DNA from 4 places in the Nocardiopsis sp. iso_40 genome. Region 1 is predicted to be linked to each of the others. Evidence: riboswitches for the same ligand, from Rfam matches in the RefSeq annotation. Region 1 holds a riboswitch; each other region holds the start of a gene.
The links. A riboswitch is a leader RNA that binds a small molecule or an ion and turns the genes downstream of it on or off. The one in region 1 is predicted to bind cobalamin.

Region 1 (3,955 bases):
CCGTCCTTGTCCGCCTCGGGGGCCTCGGCCACCGAGAACTCGCGTACGCCCGTGGTCGCGGCCTCGCGCACGCGCAGCCCGAGTTCGGAGAGCAGGCCCTGGGCCTCGTCCCGGTCGATCACGGCGTGGACGCGGCCCTCGGAGGCGGGGGCGACCTGTCCGGAGTCGAACTCCACCACCAGGTCTCCGTCGGGGTTGAACCCCACGGAGTCGTACAGGGAGCTGATCGGGTGCAGGGCGGCGGGCGCGGCGGCGGTGTCCGACACGGCCTCGCGCACCCGGTCGTTGAGTTCGGCCAGCTCCTGCTGCCCGGCGAGCAGGCGGCTGGAGCCGTGGACCGCGCCCTTGCCGGTCTCGTACCAGTAGGTGCTGTGGCCCTCGCGGGTCTCCTCGGAGTCGGTTTCGGTGGTGGTCATCCGGACCCCCACGATCCCGCCCTCCGCCGCGGTCAGCCCCCACTCGCCGACGAACGAGCGCGCACCGGGGTTCGCGGCCTCGAAGGCGTGCGCCTGGGCGGTCAGGGTGCGGTCCAGGAAGTCCGCCAGGGGTTCGGCGTTGGGGATCGCCGGGTAGCTGACGGCGACGTCGCCCCCGCCCTCGTAGGCGATCTCGGTCTCGGTGAGTCCGGGGATCGCGGCGGGGTCCACGACGGTCAGTTCGTCGGGTTCACCGGTGGCGGGGAGGCGCACGTCCTCCTCGGGCTGTTCGGCCGTCCTCCGGACCTCGGCGGTGTCCTCGAGCAGGCCCGGGGGTCCGGCCGCCGACAACACCAGTCCCAGTAGGACGACCATCGCGAACGCGACCGTGAGTAGGGGCCGGTCGGGGGACATGGTCGGACGGTCTTGCTGCTTCACCTGGGGTTCTCCACGTTCATCGTCAGACGAACGTTCGCGGGGGAGGCGGGGGCGCGCTCTCCCACGTAACGCTGATGTCGGGTGTGATGCCGAGCACACGGCGGGGGTTCGTCTCGTGCGGGCGAGGGCCGCGCCGGGGTCAGGGGCGGAGGGGGCGCTCCTATACTTGCAGGCGTGGAAGGTACACGCTCCATCCTTTCCACCCCGGAGGTCCTCCGGGGCGGGTGGTGCGTGTCGAAAGAGGGAACCCGGTGCGACTCCGGGACTGCCCCGCAGCGGTGAGTGGGAACGACCGTCGCCATAAGCACTGGTGAACCGATCGGAAAGGTCGGGAACTGGGAAGCGGCGACTGCTAGGAGGACCGGCCCTCAGGCCGGAAGCGCCCACGAGTCCGAAGACCTGCCTCCGCCCGGCGGCGCACCCGTGCCGCCGGTGGTCCCGTGCCCCGAGGGAGGGCCGAGGGCGGAGACGGCCGTGCGCTGAGGCGTTCCCCGGCATGTCCGCGTCCTCGCTCGCCCCGCGGCCGGTACCCGGCTTTCGACGAGGGAGAGAAGCTTCATGACCACGACCCCGGGAGCTCCCAGGCCCACCGTGCGCTCCACGGTGCACGGCTACCCGCGCATCGGCCCCGACCGTGAACTCAAGCGCGCCAGCGAGTCCTACTGGAAGGGCGGCACCACCGCCCGGGAGTTCGACGCCGTCGCCTCCGAACTCCGCAGGGGCGTCTACGCCCAACTGCGGGAGGCGGGCGTGGACGACCTCCCGTCCAACACGTTCTCCCCCTACGACCACGTGCTGGACACGGCGGTCCTGTTCGACCTCGTCCCCTCCCGCTTCGCCTCCCCGGCCCAGGCCGGGGACCGGGACGAGCAGCTGCGCCGCTACTTCGCCCTCGCCCGCGGCGAGCAGGGCGCCCCGCCCCTGGAGATGACCAAGTGGTTCGACACCAACTACCACTACCTGGTTCCCGAGCTGTCCCCGAGCACCCGGCCGCGCCTGGTCGGTGACAAACCCGTCGCGGAGTTCCGCGAGGCCTCCGAGGCCGGTTTCCGGACCCGCCCCGTGCTGCTCGGCCCGCTCACCTTCCTCCTGCTGGCCAAGGCCGCCGACGACGCCCCCGAGGGCTGGGAGCCGATCGAGCTGCTCGACCAGCTCCTGGACGCCTACGCCAGGCTTCTGGGCGACCTCGAGGAGGCGGGCGCCGCCGAGGTCCAGCTCGACGAGCCGATCCTGGCCACCGACGAGGGCCGTGCCGCCGTCGGCCACCTGCAACGCGTCTACCGGCGGTTGGGTTCCCTCACCGGGCGCCCCTCGCTCCTGGTCTCCACCTACTTCGGCTCCATCGGCGCCGCCGCCCTGCGCGTGCTCAAGGACTCCCCGGTGGAGGCGGTCGGCCTCGACCTGGTCACCGACCCGGAGGGCGTCGAGGACCTGGCCGCGGTCTCCGGCCTGGGTGCCACCCGGCTGGTCGCGGGCGTCGTGGACGGACGCAACGTCTGGCGCACGGACCTGCCCGCCGCCGTGGCCGAGCTCGGTACCCTGCTCGCCCTCACCGACGAGCTCACCGTGAGTACCTCCTGCTCGCTGCTCCACGTCCCCATCGACCTGGACGCCGAGACCGCCCTCGCTCCCGAGTTGCGCGGGGCGCTGGCCTTCGCCAGGCAGAAGGCCGAGGAGGTGGCCCTGCTCGGCCGCGTCCTGTCCGAGGGCGCGGACACCGGTTTCGACGCGGTCGGGACCCGGTCCCCGTCCTTCACCGACGCCCGGGTGCGCGCCCGCCTGGACGCTCTGCGCCCGGACGCCTACGAGCGTCCCGAGGAGCGGGGCGCCCCCACCGACACCGCGCTCACCACGACCACCATCGGTTCCTTCCCGCAGACCCCCGAGCTGCGCCGCGCGCGTGCCGCGCACCGTCGGGGCGAGCTGTCCACCGAGGAGTACAAGCGGATCCTCCGCGCGGAGATCGACCGCGTCATCGCGCTCCAGGAGGAGATCGGCCTGGACGTCCTCGTCCACGGCGAGCCCGAGCGCAACGACATGGTCCAGTACTTCGCGGAGCAGTTGGAGGGCTACGCCGCCACCCGGAACGGGTGGGTGCAGTCCTACGGTTCGCGCTGCGTACGTCCCCCGATCCTGTTCGGTGACGTCTCGCGCCCCGAGCCGATGACGGTGGAGTGGATCACCTACGCCCAGTCGCGCACCGACAAGCCGGTCAAGGGCATGCTGACCGGTCCGGTCACCATGCTCGCCTGGTCGTTCGTCCGGACCGACCAGCCGCTCGGCGAGACCGCCCTCCAGGTCGGCCTGGCCCTGCGCGACGAGGTCGCTGATCTGGAGAGGGCGGGCATCCGCCACATCCAGGTGGACGAGGCGGCCCTGCGGGAGCTGCTGCCGCTGCGGGAGGAACGGCGGCAGGAGTACCTGGACTGGGCGGTGCGTTCGTTCCGCCTGGCCACCTCCGGGGTCGCACCCACCACGACCGTCCACACCCACATGTGCTACTCGGAGTTCAACCAGATCGTCGGCGGCATCGAGGCGCTGGACGCCGACGTCACCAGCGTCGAGGCGGCCCGTTCGCGGATGGAGCTCGTGGCGGCCCTGGGCCGGCGCGGCTACCGGCGGGGGATCGGCCCGGGCGTGTACGACATCCACTCGCCGCGGGTGCCCTCGGTGGAGGAGATCGAGGCCTCGCTGCGGCTGGCGGTGCGGCACGTGGACGCCGGGAACCTGTGGGTCAACCCGGACTGCGGTCTGAAGACCCGCGGTTACGCCGAGGCCGAGCAGGCCCTGCGCAACATGGTGGAGGCGGCCCGCCGGGTCCGCGCCGAGATCGGCGCTCGGACGCCGACCGGGGGCTGACCCGTGGCCCCCGGCGGGGTCTGACGGGGGAGGAACGGCGGAAGGGGGGGCCGCGACAGCCGCGGCCCCCCTTCGGTGTCCCGACCGGAGTCCGGCCCGGACCCGGGTCAGGTGCCGACCAGGTTCATCGCCTCGGTGGCGGCGTTGACCATGATGCCCTCGATGTCGTCCGGAAGGGTGAGGTCCTCCGTGTCACCGTTGAAGTCGTCGAGGTAGTAGTTGACCTCGACGACGAGGTTGTC
Region 2 (3,955 bases), 1.2 Mb from region 1:
GTCCCAGTTCATCCCGGTCGGGTTGAGCCAGGAGGAGATCGGGGACCTGACAGGGATCGACCACCCGACCGGGCAGGGCCTGCTCGGCAGGATGATCCACCAGCGTGAACCGCTGCGGGTCCAGGACATCGGCGCACACCCCGACTCCGCCGGGTTTCCGCCCGGCCACCCGCCCATGCGCACCCTGCTCGGTGTCGCGATCAGCGTGCGCGGACGCGTCTACGGCAACCTGTACCTGTCCACCCGGCACGACGGCCTGCCCTTCGACGTCCAGGACGAAGAGGTGGTCACCGCCCTGGCCGGTGCCGCGGGGATGGCCATCGAGAACGCACGCCTGTTCGAGGAGGTCCGCTCCGGGGCCGAGCGCTTCCAGCGCCTGCTGCTGCCGCGCCTGCCCGACCTGTCGCCCTTCGACGTGGCCGCCGTCTACCACCCAGCCAGTGAGGGCCGCCACCACCTCGGCGGGGACTGGTACGACGCCCTGATGCTCCCCGACGGTGCCTGCGCGGCGGTGATCGGCGACGTGGTCGGCCACGATCTGGTCGCCGCGGCGGCCATGTCCCAGACCCGCAGTATGCTGCGCGCCCTGCTGTACGACCGGGGCACCCCCGCCAGCAGAGTGCTGGCCCAGCTCGACCACACGCTGCACGCCATCACCGATAACCCCGTGACCACGGCTTGCCTGGCCAGGATCGAACCCGCGGACCACGGCTGGGACCTGTGCTGGAGCACGGCCGGCCACCCGCCGCCCCTCCTGCTGGCCCCGGGCCGCGAACCCCGCTACCTGGAGGGGGAGCCCGGACTGCCGCTCGGAGTGGACGCGGCCTTCGACCGCCCGGACCACCGGTGTCCGCTGCCCGCGTCAACGACGGTGGTGCTCTACACGGACGGCCTGGTCGAGCATCCCCGCCACCATCTCGACCGGGGGATGGACACCCTGGCCGAGGTCGCCGCCAAACACGCGGAGGGGTCCCTGGAGAATCTGTGCCGGGCCCTGGTGGAGAACGCCCCCGGGGACGGTCACGACGACGTCGCCGTCCTGGCTCTGCGCACGCCGGCTGTTGTGCCCGGAGAAGCCTAGGACGCCTCCCGAACGGGCCCTCGGCGCCTGCCCCCCGCCCGCCACGGAGACGTAGGGAGGCCCCTTGGTACCCTGCGGGGGCCAGTCGTACCACTCAGGTGGTCAGGGAATCCGGTGCGAATCCGGAACTGACGCGCAGCGGTGTGGGGGACGGGCGGGGTACGCGAGCCACTGGGGCACCGCTCCGGGAAGGCACCCCGTCCGGAGGAACCCGAGTCCGAAGACCTGCTGGCCCCTCCGCGTCGAGTGCGCGGAGGCGAACCCGTGCCGGGCTCCGCGTTCGAGCCCCGAACCCGAGGCGTCCCCATGCCGCGTCACGCGCTCCCGTCCTTCGCCCTCCTGCTCGTCCCCGCCCTCGCCCTCACCGCCTGCGGCGGCCCGGGAGACCGGGAAAACGACAGCACCGAAGCGGCCACCGCATCCGGTTACCCCCGCACCATCGACAACTGCGGCCACGAGATCACCCTCGACGCACCCCCGGAGCGGGTGGTCTCCCTCAACCAGGGGTCCACCGAGATCCTGCTCTCCCTGGGCCTGCAGGACCGGGTGGCCGGCACCGCCACCTGGACCGACCCGATCATGACGGGGCTGGAGGAGGCCAACGCCGACATCCCACGGCTGGCCGAGAACAACCCCTCCTTCGAACGGGTCCTGGAGGCCGAACCCGACTTCGTGACCGCCTCCTTCGTCTCCACACTCGGCACCGGCGGCGTCGCCACCCGCGAACAGTTCGGGGAACTGGGCGTCCCCACCTACGTCTCCCCGACCGACTGCGCCGCGGGCAAGGACAACGAGAGCGGCGGGGACGGCTCCCGGAGCGAACCGCTCACCCTGGACTCCGTCTACGGCGAGATCCACGACCTGGCCGAGGTCTTCGGGGTGCAGGAACGCGGGGAGGAACTGGTCTCGCAACTCCAGCTCCGGGTGGACACCGCGACCGAGGACCTGGAGGTCTCGGAGGTGAGCCTCATGTACTGGTTCGCCAACTCCCAGTCGCCCTACCTCGCGGGCTGCTGCGGCGCCCCCGGAGCCATTACCAGCGCCGTCGGTGCCCGGAACGCCTTCGACGACACCCACGACGAGTGGCCCCAGATCAACTGGGAGACGGTCGCGGACCGCGACCCGGACGTCATCGTGCTCGGAGACCTGACCCGTGAGTCCCAGACCGCCGAGACCGCGGAGGCCAAGATCGCCTTCCTGGAGACCAACCCGGCCACCCGGAACCTCACCGCGGTGCGCGAGGAACGGTACGTCCTGCTCAGCGGCCAGGCGATGAACCCCTCCATCCGCACGGTCGAGGGCATCGAGCTGGTCGCGGACGGCCTGCGCGAGCTCGGGTACACCCGGTGAGAGGTGCCCGCCCGGCACTGCTCATCACCTCCGGCCTCCTGCTCCTGGCCCTGTCGGTCTCGGTCGCCGTCACCATCGGCCCCGCCGACATCACCCCGGCCCAGGTCTGGCGGTCGGTCGCGGCGCGGTTCGGCCTCGGCGAGAGCCCGCTGTCGCAACTGCGCGAGGGGATCGTGTGGAACCTGCGCATGCCCCGCACCCTGCTCGCCGCGGTCTGCGGGGCGGGGCTGGCCCTGTGCGGCGCGGTGATGCAGTCCCTGCTGCGCAACCCGCTGGCCGACCCCTTCGTCCTGGGGGTCTCCTCCGGCGCCTCCACCGGTGCGGTCGCCGTGATCGTGCTCGGCTGGGGCGCCGGCGTGGTCTCGCTGTCGGCGGGTGCCTTCGTGGGCGCCCTGCTCTCCTTCGCCATGGTGATGCTGCTCAGCCACTCCCTGGGCGGCAGCATGGACCGGGTCGTGCTGTCCGGGGTCGCGGCCATGCAGCTGTTCTCGGCGCTGACCTCGTTCACCGTGCTGACCTCCGCGGACGCGGAGACCACCCGCGGGGTGCTGTTCTGGCTGCTGGGCTCCCTCAGCGGCGCGGGCTGGACCGACGTGCTCCTGTGCGCCGCCGTGCTGGGACTCGTGCTCGCCGTCTGCCTGGCGAACACCACCACCCTGGACGCCTTCGCCTTCGGTGAGGAGGCCGCGGCGAACCTGGGCGTCCAGGTGGGCCGGGCCCGGGTGCTGCTGCTGAGCGCCACCGCGCTGCTCACTGCGGTCCTGGTCAGCTCCGCCGGCGCGATCGGCTTCGTGGGACTGGTCCTGCCACACGCCGCCCGTGCGCTCACCGGCTCCTCCCACGCCAGGCTGCTGCCGGTCACCGTGCTGGCGGGCGCGGTCTTCCTGGTGTGGGTGGACACGGTCGCCCGGACCGCGCTGGACCCGCAGGAGATCCCGGTGGGGGTGGTCACCTCCCTCATCGGGGTGCCCGCCTTCGTCGCCGTGCTGTACCGCGTGAGGAGCAAGACTTGAACGAACTCGCCCGGGTCCCGGAGGAGGGGCTGCGCGCCGACCGGGTCAGCCTCGGAATCGGCGGCCGGATCCTGCTCGACGGCGTCACCCTCGTCCCCCGTCCGGGGGAGACCATCGGCCTGCTGGGTCCCAACGGGTCGGGCAAGTCCACCCTGCTGCGGCTGCTCGCCGGGGTGCTCGGCCCCTCCGCCGGCGTGGTCACCCTGGACGGGAGCCCGCTGAACCGGGTCGGGCGCCGGGCCGTGGCGCGGCGGGTGGCCACCGTCCAGCAGCACGCGCACACCCAGACCGAGCTGACCGTCCGCGACGTCGTGGCCCTGGGCCGCATCCCGCACCGCCGCTCCTGGTCGCCGATGAGCCCGGACGACCTGGCGGCCGTGGCGCGGGCGCTGGAACGCACCGGCCTGACCGACCGGGCCGACCAGTCCTGGCACACCCTGTCCGGCGGGGAGCGCCAGCGCGCCCAGATCGCCCGGGCCCTGGCCCAGGAACCCGGCGAGCTCCTGCTCGA
Region 3 (3,955 bases), 670 kb from region 1:
GCGCCCACCACCTCCTCCGGTCCCATCGCGAAGTCGCCCACGGTCAGTGAGACCAGGGCCACCGCCGCGGCCAGGGCGGCCAGCAGGGCGCCGAGCGCTGCCTCGGGCCAGTACACCCGCACCGACAGAGCGCCCAGGCGGACTACCCCCGTGCCCGGCATCAGCACTCCGGAACACCCGGTCACAGTCCCGCCGCCCTTCGCCGTCGCACCAGGAGGATGAAGAACGGCGCACCGACCAGAGCGGTGACGATGCCGACCTGGAGCTCCTCGGGGCGCGCCACCACCCGGCCCACGACGTCGGCGACCAGCAGCAGGACGGGCGCCAGCACCGCCGACCACGGCAGCACCCAACGGTGGTCGGGGCCGACCAGGGCGCGCGCGATGTGCGGGACCGCGACCCCCACGAAACCGATCGGACCGGCCGCGGCGGTCGCCGTCCCGGCCAGCAGCACCACCGCCAGCGCGCTCGCCCCGCGCACCAGCCACAACCGAGTCCCCAGCGAGCGGGCCAGCTCGTCACCGAGCGCCACCGCGTTCAGCGGGCGCGCCAGCGCCACCGCCAGCACCAGCCCGGCGACCAGGAACGGCAGCGCCTGGAGCAGCGCCGCACCGTCGGCCCCGGCCAGGGAACCCACCACCCAGAACCGGTACTCGTCCAGGCCCGCGCGGTCCCGCAGGATGATCGCCGAGGTCAGCGACCCCAGCAGGGTCGAGATCGCGGCGCCGGCGAGCGCGAGCCTGACCGGGCCGGCCCCGTCCGGGCCCAGCGACCCGACGGCGTAGACCGCGCAGGCGGCCACCGCCGCGCCCAGGAAGGCGAAGGCGACGTAGCCCAGCAGCGCCGACACCCCGAGCACGCTGATCGCCAGGACCGCGGCCAGGGCCGCCCCCGCGTTGATGCCGAGGATCCCCGGGTCGCCGAGGGGATTGCGGGTCACCCCCTGCACCAGGACCCCGGACACGCCCAGGGCCGCCCCGACGGCCAGCCCGGCGAGGGTGCGCGGCACCCGCAGGTGCCGCACGACCAGGTCGGTGTCCGAACCGGTGAAACCGGCGTAGGCGGCATACACGTCGGCTACGGACAACTGCTGGTAGCCGACCAGTACCGACGCCAACAGGGCCCCGGCGAGCACCAGCAGCGCCACCACCAGCCCGACGCTTCGGCCCCAAGGACCGTTGAGCATCCCGGAGCCGCCGGACGGGGTCCGCGGTTGCCTGCGCGGTTCGGAGGGGGCGGGGGACAGGGGCCTTTCGGCCACACGGTCGACCATCGCCCGGCCTACCCGAACAGGTCGGAGTGGATGGTCCCGGCGACCTTGGCCACCGCGTCCGCGCTGCGCACGCCCGCGGAGCGGTCGGCGAAGGTGAACCCCTCGACCCGGCCCCCGGTGACCGCGGTCAGGTTGGCCAGTGCGGGGTCTCCCATGATCTGCTCGATCTGGTCGGCGGCGTCGGCGGAGGTCATCCGCGCGTCACAGCACACGTCGACCAGGATGAAGTCGGGGTCGCGCGCGATCACGTCCTCGGTGGCGACGTCGTGGTTGCGCCTGCCGTCGAGGTCGGCGAAGGCGTTGACCCCGCCCGCCAGGTCGATGATCTCGGTGGAGAAGTCCGGACCGCCGGCCACCCGGAACCCCTGGTCGCTGGGCCGACCGATCATCACTGTAGGCCGGTCCTCCTCCGCCACGCGGCCCTCCAGGGCCTGGGCGACCTCCTCCACGGTGGCCTCCATGTCGGCGATGACCCGTTCGGCGCGCTCCTGTTCGTCGAAGAGGGTTCCCAGGTCGCGCAGGTCGGCGTAGACGTTGTCCATCGTCACCGTGGCGGGGTCGATGGTCTCGTCGGTGCGGCCGTCCTCGCTCGGGCACAGCGGGGACAGGATCCAGCTCTCGACGCCCAGTTCGCGCAGGGAGGCCCGGGTCCCCAGGCTCTCGTCGGTGAACACGCCGTTGAACCCGGAGAGCACGAAGTCGGGCTCGTGGCTGAGCAGTTCCTCCAGGCTCGGCAGGTTCGGGTAGTACTCCTGCTCGGCCTGGGCGGCGGCGTGTTCGTCCATCACCTCGGCGTCCAGGAACGCCGTTCCGACCAGGCGGTCGCTGATGCCCAGCGCGTGGGCGGTCTCGATGGCGGGCTGGTAGGCGGCGAACACCCGCTCCGGCGGCTCTGCCGCGGCCACGTCGACGTCGCAGTTGCGGATCGTCTCCCCGGCGGCTTCCGGGGCGGGGGAGGAGGGGGACCCGCCGCAGGCGGTCACGGCCAGCAGCAGGGCGAGAACGGCGGCGGAACGGGCACGGCCCAGGGCCGCCCGTGCGTCGGTGGGCTTCATCGAACAAACCATCCTTCGTGGTTTGATGACGCGGACGGTCGCAGCCGGTCTCCTGGCTCCCGGAGTCGGGCTTGTGCCCCGCGCCTGCCCCCTTCCCGGACCCGTGCGGGTCCGGTGGCGTGTGGGAGGCGCCCTCCGGTCACAGTGGCGAGGACCGCGCCGGATTCCCACCGGCTTCCCGTGCACTGCGACGTCGACGAAATGAACTTGTGTCGGTAATCAACGGATCACGGTAGTACACCGGGGTTTCCCCGGGGAAGCCCGCTCCCGTTTGCCGCCGGGCCCCCGGATCGGCAGCGGGAGCGGGTGCGTGGATGACGTGACCGGGCTCCTGGCGCGGCGAGGCCGGTTCCGGCCCGGACCCGCCCCGGGACCGTGCACGCGGGGCACCACCGGGTCACAGGAGTTCGAGGCCCTGGCCTGTGGTTCCGTGCCGCGCCCGACAGGAGGTGAACCCGAGATCTCCGGATCAGCAGGTTCAAACCTTGATCCGTCGTCCGATCTCGGCCAAAAGTGCATCTTTTGGGAAAATTGCGGAGGAGAGTGCAGGCCGAAGGAATTCTGGTGCCTTGAGTGAAGTGGGTCACGGGTTCCGTGTTCACTTTGTCCTGTTAACTTCCTTCTCGGTTTCAGGAAACGGTCGAGGCCGTCCCGCAACCGGGGCGCCCCCACAGCTCGGCCATCCCCCATACCTGGGCCTAGAGAGCACACCGCCATGTCCCGCGCCGTGCGAGCAGTGACCGCTGCCGCCCTGTCAGCCGCGTTGCTCACCCCCTTCCTCCACTCCACCGCGCACGCACAGGAGGAACCCGGTCCGTCCCCTCAGGAGGGTTCAGCCTCCACCGCGGAGCTCTTCGAGCAGGCCGCCGTCACCCGGGCCAACGAGACCGGGGAGCCGGTGGAGATCGCCGGAGCTACCACCGAGACCACACGCCATCTGGCCAACCCCGACGGCAGCTTCACGATGGAGCAGAACGCCCACCCGGTCCGGGTGCGCAACGGCAGCGGGTGGACCCCGGTCGACACCGACCTGGTGACGGACTCCGACGGCAGGGTGCGCCCCAGGGCGGCGGCCGCGGACATCGCCTTCTCCGGCGGCGGCGACACGGCGCTGGCGAGCATCGGGCTGGGCTCCAACTCGGTGGACCTGGGCTGGCACGAGGACCTGCCCGCACCGGTACTGGAGGCCGACAAGGCCACCTACCCGGACGTGCTGCCCGACGTGGACCTGGTGCTGACCGCGGGGGCCGACGGCTTCGGCCAGGTGCTGGTGGTGCACACCCCGGAGGCGGCCCGGCACGAGATGCTGGCCGATCTGGAGCTCGGCTTGGCCACCGAAGGCGTGACCATGCGGCTCGGTGAGCACGGCAACCTGGACGCCATTGGCGATCGCGGCCAGGAGAGCGTGTTCAGCGCCCTCGCCCCTGCCATGTGGGACTCATCGGGCGAACAGGACATGGCCGAGGACGCCACGGTCATGGCACCCACCGGCGCCCGCACCGCGCTGCTGGACGTCGATCTGGCCCCGGACAGCATCCGCCTGGTCCCGGACGCGGCGATGCTCACCGACGAGGCCACCCAGTACCCGGTCTACATCGACCCCTCGGTGGCGGTCAGCCGAGTGGGG
Region 4 (3,955 bases), 1.1 Mb from region 1:
CATGACCGGCACCGCCGCCGCGGACAACAACGCCCACATCCAGAACATCACCGTGCCGATCTGCGCCGACGTCATCTCCTTCGCGGGCTTCAGCTCCGAGGGCTGCAACGTCATCTCCAGCACCGAGACCTCGGGCATCTCCGTCAAGAACTGGTAGTCCACGCTCCCAGAGCGCGGATGACGCGGGGCACGGTGTTCCTACACCGTGCCCCGCGTTCGTCGTCCCACCCCGGTGGAGCGGGCAGGACCGGGCGTGCACGCCCACCGCACGGTCCTGCGGTCACCCGCCGCAGACACCCTCCGGCACGCCTTCCACCGGGTCCGTCACCAGCCGCGCGTGCATCCCCGTGTCGTAACGGGAGGTCCCGTAGCGGAGCTTGGCCCGCTCGACACCCTCAGGGCGAAAACCCGCCCGCCGCGCGGCCACGCACGACCCCGGGTTGTTCAGCCGGTGGCCCGTCTCCACCCGGAACAGGTCCAGTCGGTCGAAGGCGAACTCCGTGGCAAGCCTGGCCCCGGCCGAGGCCACGCCCCGCCCCTGCTCGGCCGGGTGCGTCCAGTAGGACAGCCAGCCGAATTCGTGCCTGCGGCTGGACACCGAGACCTGCACGTGCCCGAGGGCCCTGTCCTGGCCGTCGACCACCGCGAACCCGTGCACGTCCCGCTCCTTGGCCAGGACCGCCCGCCCGGCGATCCACTCCAGGGCCTCGTCCGGGGTCCGCGGCACGTCGCTCTCCTGCCTGGCCAGCTCCTCCCAGGCGAAGGCCGTCAACAGCCGGTCGGCGTCGCCCCGGTTCCACTCCCGTACTCGGTACAATCACAGCCCCTCTCACTGACAGCTCGGGTCGCGCCAACCTAGAACCGCGCCGGGGGCGGTGCAAGCCGTTTGCCGGTGCCGTCGGCCGCCCTCCGTCCGCCGGACGGCCGCCCCTCCTGGTCACACCCGCCCGATCCCACGCCCCTGGCCGGAACCGGTCAGGGGCATGTCACGCCAGGCGTGCTGTGGTACGTCTTCCCCGACATGACGGCAACAGAGGTCTTCGAGGAACACCGCCCCCTGCTGAACGGGGTCGCCTACCGGATCCTGGGAACGGCGGACGACGCCGAGGACGTGGTCCAGGAGGCGTGGCTGCGCTGGTCCCGGGTGGATCCGGACGGGATCGACAACCCGCGCGCCTACCTGGTGACCGTGGCGTCCCGGCTTTCCATCGACCGGCTGCGCAAAGCCAGTGCCCAGCGCGAGTCCTACGTGGGCGAGTGGTTGCCCGAGCCGGTCAGCGAGCTGCCCGACGCGGCCGAGCGGGCCGAGCTCGCCGACTCCGTGGAGTTCGCGCTCCTGGTGGTGCTGGAGACCCTCAGCCCGCTGGAACGGGCCGTGTTCGTGCTGCACGAGGCCTTCCAACTGCCCTACGCGCACATCGCCCGGGTCATCGACCGGAACGAGGCGGCCACCCGGCAGTTGGCCCGGCGGGCCCGGGACCACGTACGGGAACGCCGCCCCCGTTTCGAGGCCGACCGGGCGGCGCGCCGCCGCATCACCGAACGCTTCCTCCGGGCCTGCGCGGAGGGCGACCTGGACGGGCTCAAGGGACTGCTGGCCGAGGACGCAACCCTGGTCAGTGACAGCGGCGGCAGGGCCCCGGCGCCCCTGCGGGTGATCCGCGGCGCCGACAAGGTGGGCCGTTTCCTGGCCGCGGTGTCCCGGGAACGCAACACCTCGCGCTTCCTGCGGTCCCTGGGCCTGGCGCCCACGGCACCGCTGCACACGGAGGTCACCGAGGTCAACGGCGGCCCCGCCGCGGTCCTGTCGGTGGAGGGGGTCCCGATCACGGTGCTGACCCTGGACGTCTTCGAGGGCCGGGCCCGGCACGTGTACATGGTGGCCAACCCGGACAAGATGTCGCGTCTGCGGACCGCCGGCCCGTCCTAGGGGCGGGGACACCGCCGTCGTGGGCGGGGGCGGCGCGGATCCCGGTGGATCCGGGCCGGTGGAAACCCGTCGGTAACCCAGCGCGACCCCCGACGCCGGTCCTCCTGCGGCCGAGGAGGCGGCACGCCCGCCATGGCCGCCGGGCACCCGGCAGTTCCTCGCCGACCTGGGATAGGGCGTGCGGAGTCGGCGGGTCGGAGGCACCGGGGACGGAGGGAGCGCCCGGACACGGTCCGCCGGAACGAGCCGCGAGGTGGCACGATACCCTCGTCGGACCGGTCGAACCCCACGTCCGTGGGGCAGGGAACCCGGTGCGATTCCGGGACTGACGCGCAGCGGTGAGGATGACGGACGGGCACGTCCGGGGTGGTCCCCCGGGCAGCCACTGGAGTAGAACTCCGGGAAGGCGCCCCGTACCGGTCGATTCCGAGTCCGAAGACCTGCCGGTAGCGGCGGACACCTCCGCCGAGTCATCCGCGGGCCCGCGAACAAGCCCCTGACCCGAAAGACGTGCATGTCCCTGCCCGGCACCCCGCCCTCCGCCCGAACCCCCCACAGCCGTACCCGGCGCGACCGCTGCCCCGGCGCACTGAGGCCCTGGGCCGCCGACGACGGTCTGCTGGTCCGGCTCCGGCTCATCGGCGGCCGGCTCCGCGCCCGCTCACTGCGGGCTCTGGCCTCCGTGGCCGAACGGCACGGCAGCGGCCGCGTCCACGTCACGGGCCGCGCGAACCTGCAACTGCGCGCCCTGCCCGGGAACGCGGGACGGTTGGGGTCCGAGGTGCTCCGGGACCTGGAGGGGACCGGTCTGCTGCCCTCGGCCAGCCACGAACTGGTACGCAACGTGATGGTCTCCCCGTGCACGGGGCCGAAGGACCCGGCACGCCCGGACGGTGCCGTGCCGGGCGGCGGGCGGGCCGACCTGCGGCCCGTCGCCTCGGCCCTGGACACGATGCTGTGCTCCGTGCCGCGCCGCGCGGACCTGCCCGGACGGTTCCTGTTCGTGCTGGACGACGGATCCGGGGACCTGCTCGACCGCCCCTGCGACCTTGGGCTCGTCGCCCTGGACGAGGGGATCGCACAGTTGCGGATCGGCGGGCACTGGGGCCCGGTGGTACCGCTCGACGAGGCGCCCGCCGCACTGCTGCGGTTCGCGGACGAGTTCCTGGAACGCCGCGGTCAGGGCCCCACGGCTCCCTGGCACGTCGCCGAGCTCCCGGCTCCGCTGGCCGCGCCGGCGGCCCCCGACCCTCGGCTGCCACAACCCTCGCCTCCCCTGCCGTACGGGCCGCTGCCCGGGGACGGGCTCCATCTGCGGGTCACCGACCGGGGACTGGACCGCTCCGCCGTCGAGGAGCTCGCCGAGCGGGCGACCGCCGCGGGCCACGGAGAGCTGGTCGTCACGCCCTGGCGCGGGGTTCTGGTGCCCGGGGAGGTCCGATGACCGCCCCCCGCCGACCGAACCGGCACTACGAGTACGTCGACGACGGCCCCGCGATCTACACCGACTCCTTCGCCACCATCCGTCGCGAGGCCCGGCTGGGGCACCTGCCGGACAACGCCGAACGGCTCGCCGTGCGGATGATCCACGGCACCGGTCAGGTCGGCCTCGCCGACGACCTGGTGGTCCACCCCGACCTGGTTCCGGCGGCCCGCGCGGCCCTGGAGGGCGGCGCGCCGATCCTGTGCGACGCACGCATGGTGGCCGCCGGGGTGACCGCGAGCCGCCTGCCCGGCGGCAACGAGGTGCTCTGCTTCCTCGGCGACGCACGCGTCCCCGAACTGGCACGGGAGTGGGGAACCACCCGCACGGCGGCCGCGGTGTCCCTGTGGGAACCCCTGCTGGAGGGTGCCGTGGTCGCTGTCGGCAACGCGCCCACCGCCCTCTTCCACCTGTTGGAGATGCTGGTCGACGGGGCGCCGAGACCGGCCGCGATCGTCGGCTGCCCGGTCGGTTTCATCGGTGCCGCCGAGTCCAAACAGGCGCTCACCGAGTTCGCCGACCGGCACGGGACCGACATCCCG

Region 2: it holds a riboswitch for cobalamin, as region 1 does, so the genes downstream of both, AC0VYD_RS23340 (ABC transporter substrate-binding protein) here and metE (5-methyltetrahydropteroyltriglutamate--homocysteine S-methyltransferase) in region 1, are expected to answer to the same signal.
Region 3: it holds a riboswitch for cobalamin, as region 1 does, so the genes downstream of both, AC0VYD_RS15500 (ABC transporter substrate-binding protein) here and metE (5-methyltetrahydropteroyltriglutamate--homocysteine S-methyltransferase) in region 1, are expected to answer to the same signal.
Region 4: it holds a riboswitch for cobalamin, as region 1 does, so the genes downstream of both, AC0VYD_RS23195 (nitrite reductase) here and metE (5-methyltetrahydropteroyltriglutamate--homocysteine S-methyltransferase) in region 1, are expected to answer to the same signal.

Annotation. Positions count from the first base shown of each region.
Region 1 is NZ_CM149666.1:4,203,999-4,207,953, reverse strand. It holds gene AC0VYD_RS18335 (polysaccharide deacetylase family protein) at 1-830, opposite strand, end outside; cobalamin riboswitch at 1,046-1,275, shown strand; gene metE (5-methyltetrahydropteroyltriglutamate--homocysteine S-methyltransferase) at 1,413-3,713, shown strand; gene AC0VYD_RS18325 (DUF3558 domain-containing protein) at 3,821-3,955, opposite strand, start outside.
Region 2 is NZ_CM149666.1:5,369,842-5,373,796, reverse strand. It holds gene AC0VYD_RS23345 (PP2C family protein-serine/threonine phosphatase) at 1-1,081, shown strand, start outside; cobalamin riboswitch at 1,147-1,328, shown strand; gene AC0VYD_RS23340 (ABC transporter substrate-binding protein) at 1,388-2,431, shown strand; gene AC0VYD_RS23335 (FecCD family ABC transporter permease) at 2,428-3,444, shown strand; gene AC0VYD_RS23330 (ABC transporter ATP-binding protein) at 3,441-3,955, shown strand, end outside.
Region 3 is NZ_CM149666.1:3,536,752-3,540,706, reverse strand. It holds gene AC0VYD_RS15510 (FecCD family ABC transporter permease) at 1-161, opposite strand, end outside; gene AC0VYD_RS15505 (FecCD family ABC transporter permease) at 182-1,273, opposite strand; gene AC0VYD_RS15500 (ABC transporter substrate-binding protein) at 1,282-2,328, opposite strand; cobalamin riboswitch at 2,354-2,533, opposite strand; gene AC0VYD_RS15495 (LamG-like jellyroll fold domain-containing protein) at 3,044-3,955, shown strand, end outside.
Region 4 is NZ_CM149666.1:5,337,021-5,340,975, forward strand. It holds gene AC0VYD_RS23180 (hypothetical protein) at 1-157, shown strand, start outside; gene AC0VYD_RS23185 (GNAT family N-acetyltransferase) at 281-817, opposite strand; gene sigJ (RNA polymerase sigma factor SigJ) at 1,022-1,930, shown strand; cobalamin riboswitch at 2,191-2,392, shown strand; gene AC0VYD_RS23195 (nitrite reductase) at 2,445-3,374, shown strand; gene AC0VYD_RS23200 (precorrin-8X methylmutase) at 3,371-3,955, shown strand, end outside.